3 regions of the Paenibacillus sp. FSL W7-1088 genome follow, and region 3 is predicted to be linked to each of the others. Evidence: riboswitches for the same ligand, from Rfam matches in the RefSeq annotation. Region 3 holds a riboswitch; each other region holds the start of a gene.

Region 1 (2,273 bases), 3.3 Mb from region 3:
CGTCATAAACAGCAATACGCCTAGCGGCAGACCAATGATGATCGTGAACAAGCCCGATGCTCCCAGGATTTGCAGTGTTTCAATCGAAGCCTTACCGATTTCTTCCCAACGTACCGTTGAAAAATCCATTTAACGAAGCACCTCCACATCAAGTCCCTGATCCACTAACTCTTTAATGGTGAGATTAATCTCATCTGACTGTCCCTCGAACCGAACGGTCAGCTGTCCATAGGGAACTTGTTTGATGGTTGAAATGGTGCCTTGCAAAATGGCGAAATCCACTCCTGTTTTACGAACCGTTCTGGACAAAATCGCCTCATAGGTTTTATTGCCCAGGAAGGATATTTTCACAAGCTTAGAAGCTCCGTCCGTCTGTAATGAGACATCTGCACTCGCCAGAGCGGTCTCTTCCAATGCAATTCCAACCTCATGGTCCCGCATCATAAAGTCACGCGTAATGGCATGCTGTGGCTTGAGGAATACTTCCGTCACCGGCCCTTGCTCCACGATGCCTCCCTGATGGATAACCGCCACCTGATCACAGATATTCTGGATCACGTGCATCTCATGGGTGATTAGCACAATCGTGAGGTTGTACTTTTCATTGATATCCAGCAATAACTTCAGAATCGAATCGGTTGTCTGGGGATCAAGTGCCGATGTGGCCTCATCACACAACAGCACGTTCGGATCACTCGCGAGTGCTCTCGCAATACCGACCCTTTGCTTCTGTCCGCCTGACAGCTGGGCCGGATATTTATTGCTGTGGTCCTCCAGCCCAACCAATGCGAGCATTTCCTTCACTTTCCGATCAATGGCAGCCTTGGGCGTATTAACGAGCTTCAAAGGAAAAGCCACATTATCATATACCGTAGCTGAGGATAACAGATTAAAGTGTTGAAAAATCATGCCGATCTTACGCCGTTGTTGTTGCAAATCGGACTTATTGAGATCGGTTAGGTTGATACCATCAACCCAAACCTCGCCTGCCGTGGGGCGTTCGAGCAAATTGATACAACGGATCAATGTACTCTTGCCTGCACCGGAATGACCGATAACTCCAAATATTTCACCCTTGCGGATATTCAAATTTAGTTCCGATAAGGCCGTCGTACTTTTTGAACCTTTACCGTACGTCTTGGTTAAACCTTTTAATTCAATCAAAATTACTGCTCCTTCCCACTGCCTACATGTATCTTTACCCGAATGAAAGGAAAACTCCCCTTCATCGTACAAAAAAAGAGCCCTTTTGCAGAAACAAAAAGGGCTCTTCACGTGAAAGATTATACCTTCTCATCTGCCAAAATCGTGCCCTGCACCATTTTGTAGGAATTAGCACCTAACATCTATAAAGTATGACACAGCTGTCATGCAGTTATAAATCGGTTGCCGGGCTTCATCGGGCCTGTCCCTCCGCCGCTCTCGATAAGAAATATTTAATTTATAAGTTCAGTAGTAGTTATAATGTTAATGTCATAAATGTTAATTCCATCTAACTGTCAATCAGGAACTCAGTATAATCCAAGTATTCCGATTTGTCAAAGGCAAATATTACAATTCAAATCACTTTGGCGGTTGAGCCACTCCCTGCTTATGCCACTTCTTGTTGATGTAGCCGTACGCTGCTTTTAACGTCTTACATACCATGTCTACGCCCTCGCGGAGTTCCAAAAGATGCTGATCCAGGTCCTCCAGCTTCACTTTCCCCTGCAAAGTTTGGTGTAGCTGCCACAGATCATCCTGCATTTCGGAATTCATGTAATGAATCTCCATGTTTCGTCGTTTACGTAATTTGCTCATTGGCTCACGGTAGGAATCTTTAATCTGGATGAGTTCGTTGGCAAGAACATAATGCTGCTTGTCATATCCGAACTGTCTTAATACGGTAAAGTAAGAATAATGTGTTTTAACGTTGGTTGTGTTCAGCTCAAACATTTCATTCAACACTGTACCTAACTTATCCAGAATGGCAAAACATCGGATGAAGCCATCCTTATAGAAATAGACGTAACGGGCATACTCTGCTTTTTCTGGTAATGTCATATCATCCGTAGAGCCCGCTTTGACTTTCTGACGGAAATGGGAAGCTGCAAAACAGCTTTGCTCCAGTTCATCCAGCGAAGAGATCAGTCCCTGGGTCCATATATACAGTTTACGAAAATCATGGGTAGGATCATGGTCCACATGCATCTGTCGCTGAAATAGCTCAAGCGTATCCGCCATCGCCTCCATCGCGTCCTTAAGTATGCCTTCGTTCTTACGTGGCTTTTCAC
Region 2 (2,273 bases), 3.0 Mb from region 3:
TGTTCCACGAATCGGCCCCAAACAGGATACTCAAAAAGGCACAGGTGCTTCCGAAGGGCAATCTTTTTTGAATGAAAGGTTGACTGGAGATTCCCTGTTTCAGATATTTCGTCAGTTTGCTCTAAGAAGAGACCGTCCACTCATTGGTCATCATTTAAAGGTCATCGTTGTTTCTCATGAGTTGTCCAAGAAATATAGTTTGGAGCAGCTGCTTGACTTTATTCTGCGTGATAATGATATCCGCCCCAGTTGTCTGGTTTTAGTAAGCCATGGAACAGCTCACGAAGCTCTTAGTTCTATAGAGCCGGGAGAAGTTCCGGCCTTTTATTTAAAGGGAGTGGTAGGGAATTCGTACCGTTCCAACAAGATCCTTCCTCCTGTGTCTCTTGCGAAGCTTGACGGGAAAATGCAGTCCGGGTCAAGCTTTTTGTTGCAGAATGTCCTTACAGCCGAGGGTGAGCATAAATTCTCAGGGGCAGGGATCTACAAAGGAGAGACGAAAAAATGGATCGGCTCTATAAATCAGATTGAACTCGAAGGATTGTCATGGATCACAGGGAAGGCCCAGCAAGGAGCTGTTAAATCATACGCTCCACCCAATGGCCATACGGTAACCTATGAAATCAAGTCTACCAAGAGTAAAATCATACCACTGGTTCAAGGCAACAACATCTCTTTTCATGTAAAGATTGAATCAGAAGGCCAACTCATGGAAGATTGGAGTTCCCCGGAAATCCCTTCAACGGACAAGTATATTCGTAAATTGGAGATACAGTTTGCGGATACAATCAAAGAACAAATACAGCAGGTTATGAATAAAATGCAGCGTACCTATCGGGTGGACGTGGCCGGATTTGGTGAAGAGCTGAGGATCAAATATCCGAAGGTGTGGAAAAAAGTGAAAAAAGATTGGGATGAAACATTCAGTCACGTTCCCGTAACCTATGATGTGAAACTGAATATTAAAGATTCTGGATCATCGACGGATTAATCACAAGGAATAAGATTCTCTTTACTCTACAAAGTGGATGATGATATTTAATAGTTGACACAAACATGATAGATCGCTATATTTATAAAAAATCATTTTCTTATCCAGAGAGGTGGAGGGACTGGCCCTTAGAAACCTCAGCAACAGATCTGAAGGATACTGTGCTAATTCCAGCGGGTGAACAGCCTGATAGATAGGAGCGTTTGTTTTTATTTGTCAGTAACGGCGCACTCTTCAGGAAGAGTGTGTCTTTTTGTTTTGTTGTTTTCTGGATGAAGAAGTAGGGGAGCAGGCATGAATAACAACAAAGATACAGGGCATTTTCAACGTAAAATGCAGGCACGGCATGTAGTTATGCTCTCACTCGGTGGAGTCATCGGTACAGGGTTATTTCTAAGTTCGGGCTATACCATCCAGCAGGCAGGACCGATCGGTACTATTCTGTCTTATCTGATCGGAGCGATTGTCGTCTATCTGGTCATGCTCTGTTTAGGTGAACTTTCTGTTCATATGCCAGAGACAGGGGCGTTTCATAGCTATGCGGCAAAATACATCGGACCAGCAACAGGATACACAGTAGCCTGGTTGTATTGGCTAACCTGGACGGTTGCCCTCGGTTCCGAATTTACAGCGGCCGGGCTGTTGATGCAGCGCTGGTTCCCTTCAGTGAATGTTTGGATCTGGAGCGCATTGTTTGCGCTTATGATCTTCCTGTTCAACGCGCTGACTGTCAAATTTTTTGCGGAATCGGAGTTCTGGTTTTCCGCAGTTAAAGTCCTTACAATTGTAGTCTTCATTATTCTTGGGGGCGCAGCCGTATTTGGTATTATTCCAATGGCAGATTCGGAACCTGCACCGTTTCTATCCAATATTACAGCATCGGGTTGGTTCCCCAATGGGGCTACTGCGATACTAATGACGATGCTTGCCGTAAACTTTGCGTTCTCGGGTACCGAATTGATTGGGATTGCTGCCGGGGAAACAGAGAATCCGGAGAAGACGATTCCAAAAGCGATCCATACCACACTGTGGCGTTTAATTATCTTTTTCATCGGAACAATTGTCATTCTCTCGGCACTGCTTCCGATGTCGGATGCGAGTGTGCTCGAAAGTCCGTTTGTGGCGGTCATGGAGCGGGTGGGAGTACCCTATGCAGCAGACATTATGAACTTTGTTATTTTGACGGCGATTCTGTCTGCGGCTAATTCGGGGTTGTATGCATCTTCACGGATGCTCTGGTCTCTGGCTGATAAAAAGACGATCTCCCCATGGTTTGCCACAT
Region 3 (2,273 bases):
ACGGCCAGATCATGCATCATGAAAAGGGGTTGAAGTACCGCCAAATCGTCTACGTCCGCATCAATCCAGTAAAATCCTTCCGCTGGTGGAGTCAGCGCCTGCTGAATGTCGTCCACCGGAATAAATACACCGTTGTTTACCAACCGGATTTTCATTATTCATCTACTCCTTCTGCACCCGCCAAATGGGCGGATTTCATCAATATGGGCGCAAAAAGAACAGATCAGCCGGTCGGCAGCGGAGCCTGGAAGTCAGGACTGCGTTCGCTCTATAATCAAACGGAAGTAACGTCCCGCTGCCGGCATGCTGATATCAATTCTCTATGCAGTTTGTCGGAATTCGGCTGCCAGTCAGGCCTCGGGTCGCCATCCATTGAATATGTCACCTCTCACATAAGGGTTTATAACACTTGTCTAGTATACCGCTGGTACAGGGTCCTTTCAAGCGCAAAAATGTGTCGATTTCGCGCCCTGGAGCAGTGTATGACAACGGATGATGAACGGTTCCGATCCTGAGGAACATGCATAGAACTACACCTTGACGTGAGGGGATTAATGTCTTAAAGTAAAGGGTGAACCACACTAGTTTTTACAATTGAATAAAGCGAAATCTTATCAAGAGTAGGTGGAGGGACTGGCCCGATGAAACCCGGCAACCGGCGGTATACCGCACGGTGCTAATTCTTGCAGCGACCAAGTGTCCGAGTGACACTGTTGTAACTGAGAGATGAGAGAGGCGCATATCTATTTACATATGACCTTTCTCGGAATCCGAGGAAGGTCTTTGTTATATGCACCGACTTCTCAGCAGTGATTTTCGCTAAGGAACTTGAGCCTGCCGACAGCAATGTGGTTGCAATTCAGCGCCTGCAGGCAAGCTCATGGCAGCCTATAACTGTACGGATGCGAAGCGTATCGCACCTGCAGTGGCTGCATCTATTTATGCACAAGGAGGAGTTAGAACCACCATGCCAATCAAAATTCCAGACACACTGCCTGCCAAGGAAGTACTTGCAGGAGAGAACATCTTTGTCATGGACGAGACATCCGCTTATAAGCAGGATATCCGTCCGCTGCGTATCGCTATATTAAACCTGATGCCTACAAAGGAAACGACAGAAACACAATTGCTTCGTCTGGTGGGTAACACACCCATTCAGGTAGATATCGTTCTGGTTCATCCGAAGTCTCATACGTCCAAAAACACATCGCAGGAATATTTGGACTTGTTCTACAAAACCTTTGATGAGATCGAACACCGCCGCTTTGACGGCATGATCATTACAGGCGCTCCTGTAGAGCAAATGGACTTTGAAGACGTGAACTACTGGAAAGAAATCCAGGAGATCTTCGAATGGACCAAAACCAATGTGACTTCGACTATGCATATATGTTGGGCTTCCCAAGCGGGTTTATACCATCATTTCGGAGTTCCCAAAGTTCCGCTGGATGAAAAATGTTTCGGTGTATTCTCACATACGATCAACAGATCCAATGTGCAGCTGCTGCGCGGATTTGATGAAGTATTCAACGTTCCGCATTCCCGCCATACGGAAGTGCGCCGTGAAGATATTGAAAAAAATGATAACCTTGAAATATTGGCTGAGTCTGAGGAAGCAGGAATTTTCCTGGTTGCTACCAAAGACGGCAAACAGATTTTTGCAACCGGACATGCCGAGTATGATCCGCTTTCATTGAAATGGGAATATGACCGGGATGCAGCTAAAGGCATGAACATTGCGCTGCCTAAACATTATTTCCCGAATGACGATCCTTCCCGTGTTCCCCCGGCTACTTGGCGGGCACATGCAAACTTATTATTCTCTAATTGGCTCAATTACTATGTGTATCAAGAGACACCTTACGATATTGGTCCGCAAATCTAATCGACATTACAGGAGGATGCTGCAATGGAAGACAACAAGTTGAAAATCGAAAGCCGATTGGCCCAAATTGGGTCTATCAATGAACCGGTAACAGGCGCCATTAATTTTCCGATCTATCAATCCACTGCGTTTCGCCACCCCAAGCTTGGACAAAGCACGGGATTTGATTATATTCGTACGACCAATCCAACCCGTAAAGTGTTGGAAGAAGCAGCGGCAGCGTTGGAATCCGGTGACGCCGGATTTGCCTGTAGCTCCGGCATGGCTGCCTTGCAAACGATTTTCGCCTTATTTGGACAAGGGGATCATCTGATTGTATCGCTGGATCTGTACGGCGGAACGTATCGTTTGCTAGAGCGCATCCTATCTAGATTTGGTGTGACGGCAA

Evidence for each region. A riboswitch is a leader RNA that binds a small molecule or an ion and turns the genes downstream of it on or off. The one in region 3 is predicted to bind S-adenosylmethionine.
Region 1: another riboswitch for S-adenosylmethionine. It lies ahead of MKY42_RS27185 (methionine ABC transporter ATP-binding protein); the one in region 3 lies ahead of metA (homoserine O-succinyltransferase).
Region 2: another riboswitch for S-adenosylmethionine. It lies ahead of mmuP (S-methylmethionine permease); the one in region 3 lies ahead of metA (homoserine O-succinyltransferase).

Annotation. Positions count from the first base shown of each region.
Region 1 covers NZ_CP150216.1:6,031,065-6,033,337, forward strand. The annotation lists gene MKY42_RS27180 (methionine ABC transporter permease) at 1-129, opposite strand, end outside; gene MKY42_RS27185 (methionine ABC transporter ATP-binding protein) at 130-1,164, opposite strand; SAM riboswitch class I at 1,291-1,432, opposite strand; gene MKY42_RS27190 (Cthe_2314 family HEPN domain-containing protein) at 1,564-2,273, opposite strand, start outside.
Region 2 covers NZ_CP150216.1:6,307,348-6,309,620, reverse strand. The annotation lists gene MKY42_RS28505 (Ger(x)C family spore germination protein) at 1-991, shown strand, start outside; SAM riboswitch class I at 1,089-1,191, shown strand; gene mmuP (S-methylmethionine permease) at 1,286-2,273, shown strand, end outside.
Region 3 covers NZ_CP150216.1:2,074,308-2,076,580, forward strand. The annotation lists gene corA (magnesium/cobalt transporter CorA) at 1-155, opposite strand, end outside; SAM riboswitch class I at 609-733, shown strand; gene metA (homoserine O-succinyltransferase) at 968-1,885, shown strand; gene MKY42_RS09630 (aminotransferase class I/II-fold pyridoxal phosphate-dependent enzyme) at 1,910-2,273, shown strand, end outside.